DNA from 4 places in the Shimazuella sp. NTD250 genome. Region 2 is predicted to be linked to each of the others. Evidence: riboswitches for the same ligand, from Rfam matches in the RefSeq annotation. Region 2 holds a riboswitch; each other region holds the start of a gene.
What was found. Region 2 has a riboswitch for S-adenosylmethionine ahead of AC5WOF_RS11390 (homocysteine synthase). Riboswitches for the same ligand answer to the same signal wherever they lie in the genome.
Positions count from the first base shown of each region.

Region 1: linked by a shared signal. The riboswitch ahead of metH (methionine synthase) and the one ahead of AC5WOF_RS11390 (homocysteine synthase) in region 2 are both predicted to bind S-adenosylmethionine.
Region 3: linked by a shared signal. The riboswitch ahead of AC5WOF_RS16195 (methionine ABC transporter ATP-binding protein) and the one ahead of AC5WOF_RS11390 (homocysteine synthase) in region 2 are both predicted to bind S-adenosylmethionine.
Region 4: linked by a shared signal. The riboswitch ahead of AC5WOF_RS12430 (methionine ABC transporter ATP-binding protein) and the one ahead of AC5WOF_RS11390 (homocysteine synthase) in region 2 are both predicted to bind S-adenosylmethionine.

Region 1 covers NZ_JCAJZS010000005.1:137,150-141,587, forward strand. The annotation lists gene AC5WOF_RS14065 (P-loop nucleotide/nucleoside kinase family protein) at 1-461, opposite strand, end outside; gene AC5WOF_RS14070 (aminotransferase class I/II-fold pyridoxal phosphate-dependent enzyme) at 605-1,765, opposite strand; SAM riboswitch class I at 1,897-2,004, opposite strand; SAM riboswitch class I at 2,344-2,454, shown strand; gene metH (methionine synthase) at 2,530-4,438, shown strand, end outside.
Region 2 covers NZ_JCAJZS010000004.1:109,267-113,704, forward strand. The annotation lists gene AC5WOF_RS11375 (EthD domain-containing protein) at 57-482, opposite strand; gene AC5WOF_RS11380 (sporulation protein) at 721-1,479, opposite strand; gene AC5WOF_RS11385 (cation:proton antiporter) at 1,790-3,031, shown strand; SAM riboswitch class I at 3,094-3,201, shown strand; gene AC5WOF_RS11390 (homocysteine synthase) at 3,279-4,438, shown strand, end outside.
Region 3 covers NZ_JCAJZS010000007.1:70,212-74,649, forward strand. The annotation lists gene AC5WOF_RS16185 (alpha/beta hydrolase) at 1-232, opposite strand, end outside; gene AC5WOF_RS16190 (SDR family NAD(P)-dependent oxidoreductase) at 656-1,396, shown strand; SAM riboswitch class I at 1,528-1,632, shown strand; partial or broken gene AC5WOF_RS16195 (methionine ABC transporter ATP-binding protein) at 1,765-2,784, shown strand; gene AC5WOF_RS16200 (MetQ/NlpA family ABC transporter substrate-binding protein) at 2,837-3,523, shown strand; gene AC5WOF_RS16205 (M20 family metallopeptidase) at 3,542-4,438, shown strand, end outside.
Region 4 covers NZ_JCAJZS010000004.1:302,462-306,899, forward strand. The annotation lists gene AC5WOF_RS12425 (hypothetical protein) at 1-232, opposite strand, end outside; SAM riboswitch class I at 895-998, shown strand; partial or broken gene AC5WOF_RS12430 (methionine ABC transporter ATP-binding protein) at 1,033-1,791, shown strand; gene AC5WOF_RS12435 (methionine ABC transporter permease) at 1,823-2,491, shown strand; gene AC5WOF_RS12440 (MetQ/NlpA family ABC transporter substrate-binding protein) at 2,504-3,310, shown strand; gene AC5WOF_RS12445 (M20 metallopeptidase family protein) at 3,426-4,438, shown strand, end outside.

The sequences.
Region 1 (4,438 bases), on a different contig from region 2:
CTACTCGCCCTCAATAGTTGGTGCTCTGCCATAGCAGAACGAACTGCCTTGATCAGGGTACTTTTTCCTGCACCGCATCGACCTGTCAAGAAGACGACAATACTTTCACCAAAAAGATAAAACATCTTGTCTGGTGAGGAAAGTAGGTTGAGCTCCCATCCTTCTCTAGCTATTTCTTCTTTGGTTGTTAGAGCCCAAATGCGACGCTTCTCTGCAATAGCTACTGCTTCTTCACACATGTCAAGCATCTCTACTGAGTTCGGAAACTCAATCGATACCCTTAGTACCTCAGACATATAACGGTACGCGCTTTTAAAGGGAATCTCGCAATTGTTTCTGAGATCATCCGGAAAATAAGCGTTACTGTTAGGCCTAAGCTTCCCTAGTCGCTGATCCAACAGAAACCGAATGGCAGTCTGTCGTATTATCTTATGCTCTTCTAGGCTAGCTACTCTCGTCATCTCTCCCTCGCTTCATAGAAATGCTGTATAGTGTAATTATATTAATATATCTTAATAAAAAACAGCAGGTTTAAACGTTAAAATTTACTTATAGCGAAAAAGACCATTGTATATAATGGTCTTTCATGTCAACACTTTTCTTTTTATCTCACAGCAGCAAAAGAAATTCTCGAATCCAACGCTTGGGACAGATCGTCCATAAGGTCTTCTACGTTTTCCAAGCCTACGGAAAAACGGAGCAATCCATCTGTTATCCCATGTTTTAATCTAACTTCTTGTGGCATTGCCGCATGGGACATCAATGCAGGATAAGATAGAATACTTTCTACAGAACCTAAACTAACGGCAACGATAGGCAGTCGAATCTTTTGAAGTAGTTTCCTTACTTTTGTTCCACTTCCTACATCAAAAGATAATACTGCGCCATGACCACTAGCTTGTTTACATTGTATACGATGACCTTCATGTTCCTCTAAACCGGTATAATATACTTTCTCCACCTCTTTATGCTCTTGTAACCACACTGCTAACTTTTCTGCATTTTTGGAAGATATGTCCAACCTCGCTTGCAGGGTTTTCAATCCCCGTAGAATTAGCCATGAATCTTGCACTCCTAGTACTGCTCCAAACGCATTTTGAAGAGTCTTGATTTGATTTGCTAATTGTTCATCTCTTACCGCTACAAGTCCTGCCACCACATCACTATGTCCGCCCAAAAACTTCGTTGCGCTATGCACAACGATATCGAATCCAAATGCTAATGGACGCTGATAATAAGGTGTTAAAAATGTATTATCGACAATAGATAATAATTTATTTTCTTTTGCTACTTTTACTATCTCGCCTAGATCTGTTACTTTTAGGGTTGGATTGGAAGGAGTTTCGATATAGATTGCTTTCGTATTTGGACGAAGTGCTTGAGTGATAGCTTCTGTTCTGGTTGTATCGACAAAAGTACTGTCAATCCCAAATCGACTTAGCACTTGCGTTAAAATACGATACGTACCACCATAAACATCCTGCGAAACAATGATATGGTCTCCTTTGGACAATAACAGAAACACAGTAGATATTGCTGCCATTCCGGAAGCAAAAGCGAAGCCTCGACAACCACTCTCTAGCTTTGCAATGGTATCTTCCAATGCTTGGCGTGTTGGATTTCCACTTCGGGAATAATCGAATTGCCCCGGATTATCGATATCAAACTGATGAAAGGTAGAAGCTTGATAGATGGGAACACTTGAAGCCCCTGTCTGTGGATCTAACTCATTTCCATTATGCAATAACAATGTCTCTATTCTCATCCAAATCACTCCCCGTTTCGTTTTACTAGGCACGTATTCGTATAAACTACTGAAGTCCTTGTCCTATTTTTTTGCATCAAAAAACCTCTTCTCCTAAGAGAAGAGGCCAGTTTTATCCATCGTTTCCTCTTCCCTTATCTATCAGGAATATACTTCCTGCAGGAATTGGCACCTTATTGATTAAATCAATTGGTTGCCGGGCTTCATCGGGCCAGTCCCTCCGCCGCTCTCGATAAGAGAATTATCAAAATATTATTTTATTCAAGATTTGCACTAGTTATTTTTAGGTTATCCTACATCTGAATAGAAGTCAAACACGAAAACAAAATTATCCGATATTATTGTAAATTGGGGTTCTACACTGGTTGACACCAAATGTAAGTTAATATAACTCCTAAGCAAAAATAATTGCAACTTTTCATAGATTATTATATATTCATCCAAAAGAAAATCCTTAAATCCAAAAGCAAGTACTCGAAAATATCCTGTAACAAATAAACAATCTTCTTTTTCTCCTAACCTTGTAGTATAATCAATAATTGGGAGTAACAATATTAACCAAATACAAATGAATCTTTCTCTTATCAAGAGTGGTGGAGGGACTGGCCCGATGAAACCCGGCAACCAATTGATCTATGGATCAATATGGTGCCAATTCCTGCGGATTATTGGATTCCGCGAGATGAGAGTTGACGATACAATCGTTCACCTTTCATCTTACCCAGATGAAAGGTTTTTTTGATCTTACACAAAGGATGATAGCAATGAACAGAACACCCATTGAAGAGCGACTGAAAGAAAAAATACTTATCATTGATGGAGCGATGGGAACAATGCTTCAACGTGCTCAGTTAACCGCAAAAGATTTTGATGGTGAAGAATATGAAGGGTGTAATGAAATTTTAAATCTAACCCGTCCGGATGTAATTCTTAATATTCATAAATCATATTTAGATGCTGGTGCCGATATCATTGAAACCAATACATTTGGGGCAACTTCTGTTGTTTTAGCGGAGTATGATTTACAAAACCGAACAACAGAAATCAACCAAGCAGCAGCACGCATCGCTTGTACAGCGCGGGATCATTTTAGTACAACAAATCATCCTCGTTATGTAGCTGGCTCTATCGGTCCCACGACCAAAACCCTTACCGTGACAGGCGGAATTACTTTTCATGAGTTAGCCCACTCATACTACGAACAAGTTGAAGCACTTTTGATGGAAGACATTGATCTTCTTTTATTGGAAACCTCACAAGACACCTTGAATGTAAAGGCTGCTTGTATCGGAATGGAACGCGCTTTTAAAGCGAGTAAAAGAAGTGTTCCGATTATTATCTCTGGAACAATAGAACCAATGGGTACCATGCTGGCTGGTCAAAATATTGAGGCTTTTTATTTGTCGATCGAGCATCTAAATCCTCTTGCAATTGGATTAAACTGTGCAACAGGGCCAGAATTTATGAAAGATCATATCCGCACATTATCCACTCTTGCTACTTGTGCTGTCTCATGTTATCCAAATGCTGGTCTACCAGATGAAGACGGTAATTACTTGGAAACTCCATCGGCTCTGGCAAAAAAATTAAGCGAATTTGCTTCGGCTGGGTGGCTTAACCTAGTTGGTGGTTGTTGTGGCACGACACCTGAGCACATTCGTGCTATTGAACAAGCTGTTGCCGCCTTTCAGCCACGTACCCCTGCCCCCTCACACCTTCCTGCTGTTTCAGGTATAGAATCTGTCTATGTTGAGGAAGACAATCGACCCCTACTTGTTGGAGAACGCACCAATGTGATTGGATCACGTTTATTTAAATCATGGATTGCAGAAGAAAAATACGAGGATGCATCTGAAGTTGCTCGCAAACAAGTAAAAGGCGGGGCACAAATCATCGATATTTGCCTTGCAGATCCTGATCGTGATGAGCTAGAAGATATGGAACGATTTTTGAAATTTGTGACAAAAAAAGTGAAAGTACCACTGATGATAGATTCTACAGATCCAAAAGTTATCGAAATGGCTCTATCCTACTCCCAAGGTAAAGCGATTATTAATTCCATTAACCTTGAAGATGGAGAAGAACGTTTCGCAGAAGTTGTCCCATTGCTTCATCGTTTTGGAGCTTCTGTAGTAGTTGGTACCATTGACGAGGAAGGAATGGCTGTGTCAAGAGAACGAAAATTGGCAGTAGCCCAGCGATCCTTTCAGTTGTTAACAGAGAAATATGGAGTAAATCCCCAAGATATAATTTTTGATCCACTCGTTTTTCCTGTTGGTACTGGTGATGAACAATATATTGGCTCTGCTTTAGAAACAGTAGAAGGAATTCGCCTTATAAAAGAAAGCTTACCAACATGCACCACTATACTCGGAGTTTCTAATGTCTCATTTGGTTTACCTATTGCTGGTCGTGAAGTTTTAAATGCGGTTTACCTTTATGAATGCACCAAAGCCGGACTCGATTATGCCATTGTAAACTCCGAGCGCCTTGAACGATATGCTTCTATTCCTGACGAAGAAAAACAACTAGCAAAAAAATTGTTATTTGATACGAATGAAACGAACTATGGTGAAGTATTAGCTGCATTTACTGAATTTTATCGTGAGAAAAAAATAGAAAAGAAACAATCTGCTCAAACCTTAACCCTAGAAGAACGCTTGGCCAATTATG
Region 2 (4,438 bases):
ATTCTGGATTAGAAATATAAAAAGGTTATGTATAAAAAATCTATCAGAGAAAGGTTTTATTTGAAGTCATCAAGGGTGGAGCCTTCTATGTACTTTAATTTTTGTGTTTCACTTAACGTGTTGTTACGAGGTTCCTCTTCTACCTCTACCAATTTTTGTTTTGCAGCATCAGAGTAAATTCGAACTGTATTACCTGTGAAGTAAGATATGTCACCAGGAGTTTCGTCAAACCATCTCATCATAAATTGACTAATTTTGGGGGAAGACAACACTTCATTCATAATTTCTAATGATTCAAAATGTGTTTCGAGCATATACTGTAATTCGCCTAAATCTCCTGACATTAGTGTTGACACTGTAGTTACGTCTGTGCAGATACTGCCAGGTAAGTTATTGATTTGAGGAAGCAATAGCTCTAAATAGTGTGTTTGAAAGGTCTCCAAGTCCTCTATATTTTTGAATATTGAGATCGTTTTATACATAGTATTCGTATCCCTTCGTTAGACGCTTTGGTCTTTGTTATGTTGATAGAAAGTGATGAATGATCTACCATAGAAGATATACTTACCAAAACAGTAGATGTTAACCTCATCTAGTAATTCATATCTATGGAATAGATATAATATTTAATTAATTATACTGTTTATTTCAATATTATTCAAGAAATGATCATATATTTAAAATGGAAAAAGCAATCCCTTAGAGAGATTGCTTTCGCGATTATTTTTTTAACATTTGTTTTACAATGCGTTCTATTCGAGTTTTTGCCTTCTCTTGGGTGCTTAAGTCTTCAGAAGTGATTTCAAATCGACGTATTTTTTCATCCAAATGAAACATATCGATAAGTGCAGAATAATTATTGGTATGATGTTCTCCAACTTCCAGCACTCCGTCGATCGTATCTTGTTCTAGATTATGATGAAAATATACGGCGATCTGGCTGCAAACCCCATAAAAATAAGTGGTTGGATGGTACTGAATAAGTTGGGACCAACCTTGATCATCTGTGACAAGACCTTCCCAAGTTTGCTTGAAGCCAAGTTGTTTAAATCCAGTCAAAAACTGCTCCACGCGTTGATCAGGCAATACTTTGATAAAATCGCGGTCATGTGAATCAAGTGCATTTTTAATCTCTAGGTTAGTAATAAAGAAGTATTTTGTATTGATAGAGGAAGCTGGTATATTTGCTGGACAGGTAAAGGAAAATGGAAACGTAATCGTTTCATTTGGCTGAATCACAAATTCTTCATGTGTGACATCAATCATTGCGATTCGTTCTGTTAAGTCACTGCCACTGCGAGCATGAACGGATTGGAGCATAAAGTAAACCGAAAGTCCTTCTACTTTTTGTTCGGCACTACCGCCAGTAGCTACGATCTGCCCAGTAACTTCTTGTCCTGTTGTTACTATTTCTTTGTTTAAACGTAGGTCAATCTTTGCTGCTCCCATTCCCATAGATGCAAGTACGGTTTCAAACAACTTTTCGTCCTCCCAAAAACATATCTTTTTTCCTATCATACCATGCAAGATGTACTTCGAGTAGGGGGAAGCATGGCAAAAGCATATAGGAAAACGTTAGCTGTTTAAGATAGTGCTATAGGTTTCCTTAGTAAGTTATATTCATTATGAAAAGATATATTCATGGTGATAGCTCTAACTATTTATTTATGAAACAAACCTAAATGGACATAAAAATGTTATTATTATTCTGGGACATTGGAAAATTAGGAACAATCAAGTTTCGCCCAAGTGCTGTTATCATCCTTGAATAAGACAGGTAGGAATGTGGATGCTTTTTAAATTTCTATTAAGCTTATTAATCATTGTTGTTGTTGCTCAGTTATTTGGTGCTTTGGCTGCTCGTATTGGTCAACCAAAAGTTGTCGGGGAGATGATTGGAGGACTGATACTAGGACCCTCTGTATTAGGTCTTTTGTTTCCAAGTTTTCAAGAATGGTTGTTCAATAAAAATATCAAAGATCAGTTATATATCCTCAGTCAGTTTGGGATATCTTTGTATATGTTTCTTGTAGGGATTCATGCAAATGACGAAAAGCTAGAAGAGGAGAAATTAATGAAAAACGCTGTTCTCCTTGCTCTTGTAGGTATTATACCGGCATTTCTTATGCTGTTTCTGTTAAGTTGGTATGTATACCCATCGATAGGACCAAAATTTACAACACAATTAGTCTATTCGCTGTTTATGGCAGCCAGCATTTCTGTAACAGCTTTTCCTGTACTTGTCCGGATTTTGGATCAGCATAAGTTGATCAAAACAAATTTGGGGAGATTTGTAATATTTGGCGCAAGCATAGAAGATATCATCGCATGGATGATGTTACCAATCATTTTATCTATTGCTGCTCTTAATTTATCTTTCAGCAGTGTTAGTATATTTCTGTATCTGAGTCTTTATCTTGTAGTAATGTTTTTTGTGATCAAACCTCTTTTAAAGTTTTTGATACAAAAGTTTCCTACCCTCCAGCATGAATTTTTCGCAATATTTCTCATTTTGTTTTTAGGCAGCAGTTTGATCACTGAAAAAATGGGACTGCATGCTATTTTTGGAGGTTTTATAGCAGGACTAATTATACCTAGATTAGACCCTGTCACAAAAGATCTCAATGTGAAGATTTCCGATTTTGTTAATACTCTTTTGGTTCCTATTTACTTTGTAAGTTCGGGTTTTAATATCGATTTGCGTTCTTTTACAAACAGTTATCATATCGGGATCATTCTCCTGTTTATTGGTGTAGCATTTATTTGCAAATACTTTACCTGCTTGTTCTTCGCAAAAGGGATAGGATATAGTTGGGGGGAATCAAGTGCCATCGGGGCTTTGATGAATGCTCGTGGGTTGATGATACTCGTGTTTGCAAACATTGGTTTAACCAGTAAATTAATTTCTGCCAATGATTACTGTATTTTATTTCTCATTGCGATTATTACTACGGCTATAACGTCCCCTTTATTAAAATGGTCATTGGGAAAGCAATACAATATGGAAAAGATAGGACAGGAAGAGTATTGACGGTTGCCGCAAAATTCAATATAATCGAGTAAACCGAGTGTTGAACTATATATTTTTAATATCTCTTATCCAGAGAGGCGGAGGGACTGGCCCGATGATGCCCGGCAACCCTAGTGATTCACTAGAAGGTGCCAATTCCTGTAGAGACAAACGTCTCTAACAGATAAGATGAGGAATTTAGAAACCCAAAGCCTCTTCTGGATAAGAAAGAGGCTTTTTTTGTGCGATAAAAAAGGGGGAATTATCATTGAGTACATTTCGACCTGAGACGATTACTGTTCATGGGGGTCAGGCACCAGACCCTGCTACCAATGCAAGAGCCGTTCCTATTTATCAAACAACTTCGTATGTATTTGACGATACACAGCATGCTGCTGATTTATTTGCGTTAAAAGAATTTGGAAATATATATACTCGGATTATGAATCCTACAACGGATATTTTAGAAAAAAGAGTTGCTGAGCTGGAAGGTGGTGTTGGAGCACTTGCAACTAGTTCAGGTCAAGCTGCGATTACGTATTCGATTTTAAATATCGCCAGAGCTGGAGATGAGATTGTAGCCTCAAGCAACCTTTATGGCGGCACCTATAATTTATTTCGGCACACGCTTCCTAAGCTGGGAATTCATGTGCATTTCGTAGATCAGACTAACCCAGATAACTTTCGCAAAGCGATAACAGATAAAACCAAAGCTGTGTTTGCAGAAATCATCGGGAACCCTCAATTAGATGTATTAGATGTAGAAGTAGTAGCCGATGTAGCGCATGAAGCAGGTATACCGCTGATTATTGACAACACGTTTGCCACACCTTATTTAAGTCGCCCATTTGATTTTGGAGCAGATATCATTGTTCATTCTGCAACCAAATTTATCGGAGGACATGGAACGAGTATTGGTGGAATTTTAGTAGACTCTGGAAAGTTTAATTGGAAAAATGGTAAGTTCCCTGATCTAACAGAACCAGACCCAAGTTACCATGGCGTTTCTTATACAGAAGCAGTAGGACCCCTTGCATATATTATTAAAGCACGTGTCCAGCTATTGCGAGATACAGGTGCCGCTATTTCTCCATTTAATGCATTTTTATTGCTGCAAGGGTTAGAAACCCTGCACCTGCGCATGGAACGACATAGTGAAAATGCGCTGAAAGTTGCCAAGTTTTTAGAAAATCACGACAGTATTACATGGGTAAATCACCCTGGGTTAGAAGGTCATCCCTCCTATGAAAAAGCGCAAAAATATTTAGCAAAAGGACAAGGAGCCATCTTTACGTTTGGCATCAAGGGCGGACGAGAAGCAGGAAAACGTTTGATTGAAAATCTATCTTTATTTTCTCATCTAGCCAATGTGGGTGATGCGAAGTCCCTTGTGATCCATCCAGCAAGTACGACACACCAACAGCTCAC
Region 3 (4,438 bases), on a different contig from region 2:
CCCAGTCTGTCCATTTGCTGTTATCGAAGTCAGGATAACTCGGCACCTCTACGGAATGACCCAGACTCGACAGCTTTGTGGAACTTGGTTGCATACAGCTGGGTTTCTCATACCATCCTGGGATGGCATAAACAGCGGTGTCACTGGTTACCGGAAGGAGAATTCCCGGAAGGAAGAATGGACCTTCGATTGCTTCTTTTAGATCGGTGCCAAGTAGTTCGTTAAATGGCATGGTGTCCTCTCTGTGATCTCTTTGGGAAACGTAGGGGAGTGATTTTCTCACTTCGTTTCTATCATTAACATATCTTGATGAGTAAACTTTCGTCAAGATATGTTCGTGTTTATTTTGGGAATTCTTCATCAATAGGTGGAAATACTTATATAAATTCGAATTATTATTTATAATTTTGTATTTTTATATATAAAGCAAAGATAAATAGAAAATAAATAAATAACGTTTCATTCTATTAACAAAGATCTTTGACAATTCATTATCATTTTTATAACACATGAAAGTAAAATAATATCTTTATATTATTACAAATATTATGTAGATACAAATTAAAAGATGTTATAATGTTCCATATATTCAATAGAAAGCGGTTCATCATGATAGAATCGCAAAACATCTGCGATTTCAAAGGGGATAGGTGCTATGGGGCGCTTAGCGGGTAAAGTTGCAATTATCACAGGTTCGGCAAGTGGACAAGGGAAAGCAGAAGCTATTCTTTTTGCCAAAGAAGGTGCAAAAGTGATTCTTGCAGATATCCAGAAACAAAAAGTATATAAAGTAGCAGAGGATATTCAAAAAAATGGCGGGGAAGCAATTGCTTTTTTTCATGATATTTCGATTGAAGAGCATTGGAGTAATTTGATAAGAGCAATTTGCAAGAAATATGGGAAAGTAGATGTTTTAATAAATAATGCTAGTACAACAGCGAGTCATGACGATTTGATTGAAGAATGGAGACGAGTATTAGATATAAATATGATTGGAACTTTTTTAGGAATGAAATATGTCGTTCCAGTTATGAAAGAAATAGGTGGTGGTTCGATCATAAATATTTCTTCAGTTGCAGGTTTAATAGCTGGTGGAGTCAATCCATACACTGCTTCAAAAGGGGCGATTCGAGCGATTAGCAGAAGTGCTGCTGTCGAATATGCCAAGTACAATATACGGGTAAATTCTGTTTATCCAGGAATGATACATACACCAATGACGGAAGATTTGCTTGCTAATGAAGGGATTCGAAAACATTTTGAATCCGTTACACCGCTCCCTTTTTTAGGTGAATCAAATGATGTGGCTTACGGAGTCTTATATTTAGCTTCAGATGAATCGAGATTTACTACAGGTACCGAATTAGTTATCGATGGAGGTTGGACATCTCATTAGAGATATCTATTTTCTTTTGGGTTAAGCGATTTAAGGAGAAAATAAGCATTATACCCTTTATTGATTAATATTTAAAATTCTATTGACTTACTATGTATTTAAATATAAAATGACCTCAATTAAATATTAACTTCTTATCTAGAGAGATGGAGGGACCGGCCCTTTGATATCTCAGCAACAGATCATTTACGATACTGTGCTAATTCCTGCAAGCAAGTTTGCTTGGGAGATAGGAAGAGTTATTTAAATGAGCGGATATTCCTTAGTTTAAAAGCCTCTTTCTATTGATGAATAGCAAGAGGCTTTTTTTGTTTTTCTACGATTTATCCATCTATTGGGATGTAATATTTTTACTAGGAGTATGGAATTTGATTGAATTGAGTAATATCAGCAAAATCTACCCTGGATCGCCACCAGTGGAAGCACTGAAAGAAGTGTCTCTACATATAGAAAAAGGAGAGATCTATGGGGTAGTGGGGGTGAGTGGAGCGGGGAAAAGTTCGTTAATTCGATCTGTCAATCTGTTAGAGGAACCAACCACAGGTGAAGTAATAGTAGATGGTGTCGCATTGGCTGCTCTGTCATCTGAAAAATTAAGGGAAGCTCGTCGAAAAATTGGTATGATCTTTCAGCAATTTAACCTGCTAGAGTCCAAAACAGTTTTTCACAATGTCGCATTGCCTCTCTATTTAGTTGGAAAAAAGCGTAAAGAAGTAGAAGAAAAAGTAATGCAGCTTCTTACCTTTGTTGGTTTAGCAGATCAGGCTGAACATTACCCTGGGCAATTGTCAGGTGGACAAAAACAACGGGTAGGTATTGCTAGGGCTTTGGCTACTGATCCCCATATCTTGTTGTGTGATGAGGCAACTTCTGCTTTAGATCCTGATACAACGAGATCAGTACTCGATTTGCTTTGAAAGGTGAATACAGACTATGGGATCACCATTTTGTTGATTACTCATGAGATGGATGTGGTGAGAAATCTGTGTGACCGCGTAGCAGTGATTGATCAAGGGAGAATTGTGGAACAAGGAACGGTTTATGAAGTGTTTACCAATCCAAAGTCCGAAACAGCACAGCGATTTGTTCGTACTATTTTTGGACAGGAACTACCAGAAAGTGTCCGCCAATCCTTGAAAAAACAGGATTAAATCTTACGAATTGTATTTACTGGTGAAAACGCAAAGAGACCACTTATTGCAGAAGCAATAAGGAAATTTCAAACCGATATCAATATTTTGCAGGGTAGTATTACAGAATTACAAGGGAAACCTTTTGGAGACTTATTAAGAAGTATTCAAGGTGATTGGAAGGTAACAGAAGACATTATTCAATATTTACAACAGCATCAAGTACTAGTGAAAGAGGTGACATCAATTGGCGTTTGATTGGGCGGTTTTTTGGCCGCAGTTAGTAGATGGAACAATTGCAACGTTCATCATGGTTTTCGTATCGCTTGTTTTTTCCATATTGATTGGTTTTCCATTGGGAGTGGTGCTGGTTGTAACTCGGCCAGGACATATATTAGAAAACAGAACGCTTTTCACGATTCTCAACGCAATCATCAATATTTTTCGATCCGTTCCTTTTATTATTTTATTGGTTACGATCATCCCTTTTACACGATTGGTAACAGGCTCATCAATCGGTACAGCAGCTGCTATTGTACCATTGATTTTTTATGCAGCGCCTTATTTCGGACGCTTAGTAGAAAGTTCTTTATTAGAAGTAGATGCTGGAGTGATAGAAGCAGCAAAGGTGATGGGAGCTAATGGAAAAGGTCTGATGGAAGCAATAGCTTCTAATCCCAAGCATTTAAAAATTGTTACGGTTGCAGCACCACAGACCCCTCGCTCGATGGATGATGCAGCTGCTGCAGTTATTAACAATGGGATTGCTGTAAGTGCAGGTCTCAGCCCAGTAAAAGACCCAATATTTAAGGAAGACAAAACTGCAAAGCCATATATCAATATTATCGCTACACAAACCAAGAACAAAGATAATGCTAATTTGAAAAAACTAGTAAAAATCTATCAATCTTCTGAGGTAAGTGAATATATTAAGAAGGTCTATAATGGAGGAGTAATTCCAACGGTTGTTCCCATTTCTGAAATTGAAAATTTATAAAAAAGGGGCAGGATAAACTTGGCGCAAACTAAAATAGTAACCATTCGTGAGCAAATAACTCAATATATTGATGAAACACGTGATACATGGATTCAAGTAAGTCATGACATACATGAACGTCCTGAAATAGGGAATGAAGAGTATTTTGCAAGTGGTCTGCATACCAAATTGCTAAAAGAACACGGATTTGATGTGGAAGTGGATATCTCAGGTCACCCAACTGGGTTCATTGCAAGAAAGAAAAGCCAAAAACCTGGTCCTGTGATTGGTTTTCTAGCAGAGTATGATGCACTTCCAGGGTTAGGACATGCTTGTGGACATAATATTATTGGCACAGCAAGTGTATCAGCAGGGATTGCACTGAGTAAAGTTTTAGATGAAATTGGCGGAGAAGTAGTAGTATTTGGTACCCCAGCAGAAGAAGGAGGACCAAATGGGAGCGCAAAAGCTAGTTTTGTAAAAGATAATCGCTTTGCTGGAGTGGACGCCTGTGCCATGATTCATCCCAATTCGGAAACCGCCAGAACATCTCCATCTCTGGCATTAGATCCTTTGATTTTTTCTTTCTATGGTAAACCTGCACATGCAGCAGTTGCTCCTGAGAAAGGGATCAATGCATTGGACGCAGTTATTCAACTCTACAATGGTATAAATGCACTTAGACAACATGTTCCAGATGACGTTCGGATTCATGGAGTGATTACACACGGTGGAGATGCTCCCAATATTGTCCCCGAATACGCTGAAGCGAGATTTTTTATTCGGGCTGCAAAACGGACAATCCTCAATGGTGTGACAACAAAAGTAAAAGCAATCGCGGAAGGTGCAGCATTAGCTACTGGTGCTCGGGTAGAAATCAAACCATTGCAAAATGAGATTGACGATTTACTTCTCAACCCTGCATTTGATGAAGTA
Region 4 (4,438 bases), 190 kb from region 2:
GCTCCTCCCATGCCACATACTCTTCTGGACTGTTCATTTGACGAGTTTCTTCATCTGATAAGGGAATATCTTCCGGTTCTAATTGATCGATCATGTTCCAATAAGCTTTTACTTCATTTATTGTTGGTTGTTTGCGTTTAGACCAAGGGCGAAGGAATTTATATAAACTTTCTTTTTCTTTCTCATCCAATTTGTCAATTAGCTCATATAGTTCTTCGTTTGTAACGCCCATTCTCATCCCTCCTGTATCTAAATTGTACCTACATTGTATTCCCTTTTTTTCTTGTTGCAATAGGCCTGTTATTTCAACAGAATACAAAAACCGAGTATCTTTAAAGGATTCCCGGTTTTTGATTCATTCTATATAAGTGTCCTGATTTTTTTACACAGGGTCTAAAAAATGCTTTTTAGCGCCAAGTAGATAAGACCCCACATCGGAATACTGAGTAACACTGCATTCATAACTCCCAACCAGAAAAACTTACCTACCACTGTGTATTGCATCAAAGACACCTCCGTTTTGATCTGATGTCTTTATTATATTCAAAATGTGTGAGGTTTAAAGGATTTGGGGGGAAATGTAAATGAACTGTAATGTTGGGGTAATATCATATGTCATTATTACAATTTGGCTTATATTATTTCAGAATAATGTTTGATTTGAAATAAAAATGTTCACCGTGGTTACCATAGCGCAGGGGACAGATATTTTCTAGTATTGGTAATCCGAGTAATCTGTTGTTCTATTTTTATGTAGTTAAAAATGATTTAGCATTTACAAACATTTTGGTTGATCACTTGAAATCGGAATAGGTTTCTATGCTTATTCTTTATATTTCCATGTTGATTTTTATATTTTTATCCATTATAATAAAGTTAACTTGATATGTAGTTCTCTTATCCAGAGAGGTGGAGGGACAGGCCCTATGATACCTCGGCAACCATCCGTTAAGGAAAGGTGCCAATTCCTACAGAATTTTAGTTCTGGCAGATGAGAGAAGGCGATATGATAATATATCCCTTTTTGCATCTATGCGGAAAGGGATTTTTATTATTTTAGGAGGTGCTTTGAAATTGAGTTTCATCCAGTTGCAAAACGTCTCCAAACGATATGCTGAAGTAACAGCACTTGATCGTGTGTCTGTAGAAGTACAGACAGGAGAAATGCTTGGGATTATTGGTCATAGCGGAGCAGGTAAAAGTACTTTGCTGCGAATGATAAATGGATTAGAACAACCAACTGAAGGCGATGTTTTGCTAAAGGGGAAAAATATCGCGGATCTGAACAAGTTGGAATTACGTCAGCTTCGCAGTAAGATCGGAATGATTTTCCAGCATTTTAATTTGTTATCATCTCGAACAGTATTTCAAAATGTCGCGTTCCCAATGCAAATTGTGGGCAAGAAGAAGTCTGAAATCAAGGTTCGTGTAGAAGAATTGTTAGAACGTGTCGGACTTACAGACAAGAAAAATGCTTATCCCTCACAATTAAGTGGTGGGCAGAAGCAACGTGTGGGAATTGCTAGAGCACTCGCAAATCATCCAGAGATCGTACTTTGTGATGAGGCCACCTCTGCACTCGATCCTGCGACAACAGACTCCATCTTACAATTAATTCAAGAAATTAATCAGGAGACAGGTATTACGTTTGTGTTTATTACACACGAAATGTCTGTTGTTGAAAAAGTTTGCAGTCAAGTTGCAGTCCTTGAGGCTGGCCGCATTGTGGAAACAGGAAAAGTAGCGGATGTCTTCTCCAACCCTGAGCACACGGTAACCAAATCTTTTTTGGGTCTAACACCTAAGAAAGGGGGGAATCGAAATGTCTCCTAGTCTGGATTGGAACCTCATTATTCAAGGAACACAGGAAACATTGTGGATGGTTGCGATTTCTACTTTTTTTGCAGCATTGATCGGTGTACCTTTGGGTGTTTTATTAGTAGTTACAGATCGAGGTCAGTTTTGGGAACAAAGATGGTTACAAAAGGTTTTAGGCTTTATTGTAAATATTTTTCGTGCTGTACCCTTTATCGTCTTGATCTTATTTTTATTTCCAGTTACGAAATGGATTTTAGGTACATCACTTGGAACAACGGCAGCGACCATTCCGTTGATTGCTGGTGCGGCACCATTTTTTGCTCGAATGGTGGAGACTGCTATCCGGGAAATTGATCGTGGGGTAGTAGAAGCAGCAGAAGCAATGGGTGCAGGTCCTTTCACGATTATATTGCGTGTGTTCCTGCCAGAAGCAATGCCGGCGATCATCTCGAGTTTGACCGTTTCATGTGTTAGTTTAATCAGTTATTCTGCAATGGCTGGGATGGTTGGAGGAGGAGGTCTCGGTGACCTTGCACTTCGCTACGGATTTCAGATGTTTGATGAAAAAATGATGTTTGCTTGTGGAATACTACTTGTTGTAATGGTGCAATTGGTTCAATGGATTGGAGATTTTATTTCCCGTCGATTAGATAAACGAAACTTACAATCATAGAGGTGTATAGGAATGAAAAAGTGGCTATTATTGAGTTTTTCTCTTATTCTTGCAGTAATCGTGTCTGCTTGTGGAAACACAGATACTAGTAAAAGTACTGGATTACAAACATTGACAGTAGGAGCAACACAGGTTCCTCATGCGGAAATTTTAAATTATGTAAAACCAATTTTGAAAAAACAAGGTGTTGATCTTCAAGTAAAGGTCTTTCAAGATTATGTATTACCAAACCGTGCTGTAGAAGAAGGCCAAATTGATGCTAACTATTTTCAACACATTCCTTGGATGGAAACAACAAATAAAGAAAACGGATTTCATTTGGTAAAAGTAGTTGGTGTTCACATTGAACCAATGGGTGCTTACTCTCAAAAGATCAAAAATAAATCTGAAATAAAAAATGGAGCTACTATCGCTGTTCCTAATGCTACATCAGAAATCACCCGTTCTTTGCTATTACTCGATGCAAATGGTGTGATCAAGCTAGACAATCGAAATGGTGAAAAAACGGTTAAAAATATTGTTGCTAATCCAAAAAATGTTCAAATCAAGCCTCTTGAAGCAGCTATGTTACCAAGGGTTTTAGATCAAGTTGACCTTGCGATCATCAACACCAACTATGCACTTCAAGCAAAACTAAATCCTACAAAAGATGCAATTTTTATTGAGGATTCTAAGTCGCCATATGTGAATGTGCTTGCAACCAAGAAAGGGAAAGAGAATGACCCTCGTATTCAAAAGCTAGCGAAAGTGTTGAACTCTCCTGAAGTGAAAAAGTTTATAGAAGATAAATATAAAGGTGCAGTAGTACCTGCATTTTAAAACTATATTTCCCATTGGAGTAAATTCTACGGAATTTACTCTTTTTTAGTAAAGAAAAATATAAATATTTATATTATAATGAAAACGTCCTGTACAAAACTCACTTAGGAGTATTGTGACTCAACCCAAAATTTCAAAAAGACTAGTTGATCTGGCTGTTGAAATCAGCCGTCAGATGTACGCTCATCCATGCCCTTCTTTTCAAGAGGCAAGGTGGACGCTTCCTTACTTGGAAGACAAGCTTCGAGAGCATGGTGTGGATTACGAGCAAATCCCTGTGGAGCAGGACAGGACGTACGGCCTGCGCGTAAAGATTGTCGGACAGAAAAATGGTGGTAACGGACCGGTTATCTTGCTTCGGGGAGACATGGATGCTCTATCGGGCCAACCGAATCTGGATTCAGGGGTACACGAACAGTTCAACGATGCATTCCATGGTTGTGGGCATCATGTCCATACTGCTCAAGTATTTGCCATCATGCTCTGGTTTCATGAAAACAAAGATAAATTCAATGGAACCCTCATCGTGATGTTCCAGCCTGCAGAAGAAACACCACCAGGTGGTTGTAAGGACATGCTGAAATTCATGACCGAACAACTTGGTGATGTCTATGATGCAGCAGTGATGTATCACGTCACACCAGATTTCCTCGCCGGTCAGTTTGGCTTGCGCAAGGGTGCCATAACCGCCAGTTATGACACATTCTCTATTCGTGTCATTGGAAAGGGCGGGCACTCTGGTCATCCGGATAAGGCAAAAAATCCACTTCCGATTGCGGCAAGGTTGCTTGTCCTTTTGGACGAAGTTTTGCATGATGGGCTTGAGGAGCATTGGTCTCTTAAACACCCAGAGCTTTATGACTGGGCACATTCACTTGGACTGACGGCCTCTTCTTCTTGCTCGGAGCTCACCAAGGTTCTGTGTGGGGAAGTAGATCCGCTGAATCCGAATAACGATAGTGCTGTCAATGTGATCTCTGGCGAAGCAATCCTCAATGGAAGCATTCGCTGTCATAATCCAGCGATTCGTCAGCTCATCAAGCAGATGCTCAGGGAATTTTCTGAGAAGTTTATCTCCTGCTATCCTGATTATCAGGTGGAGGTAAACATAGTAGATGGCTACCCTGC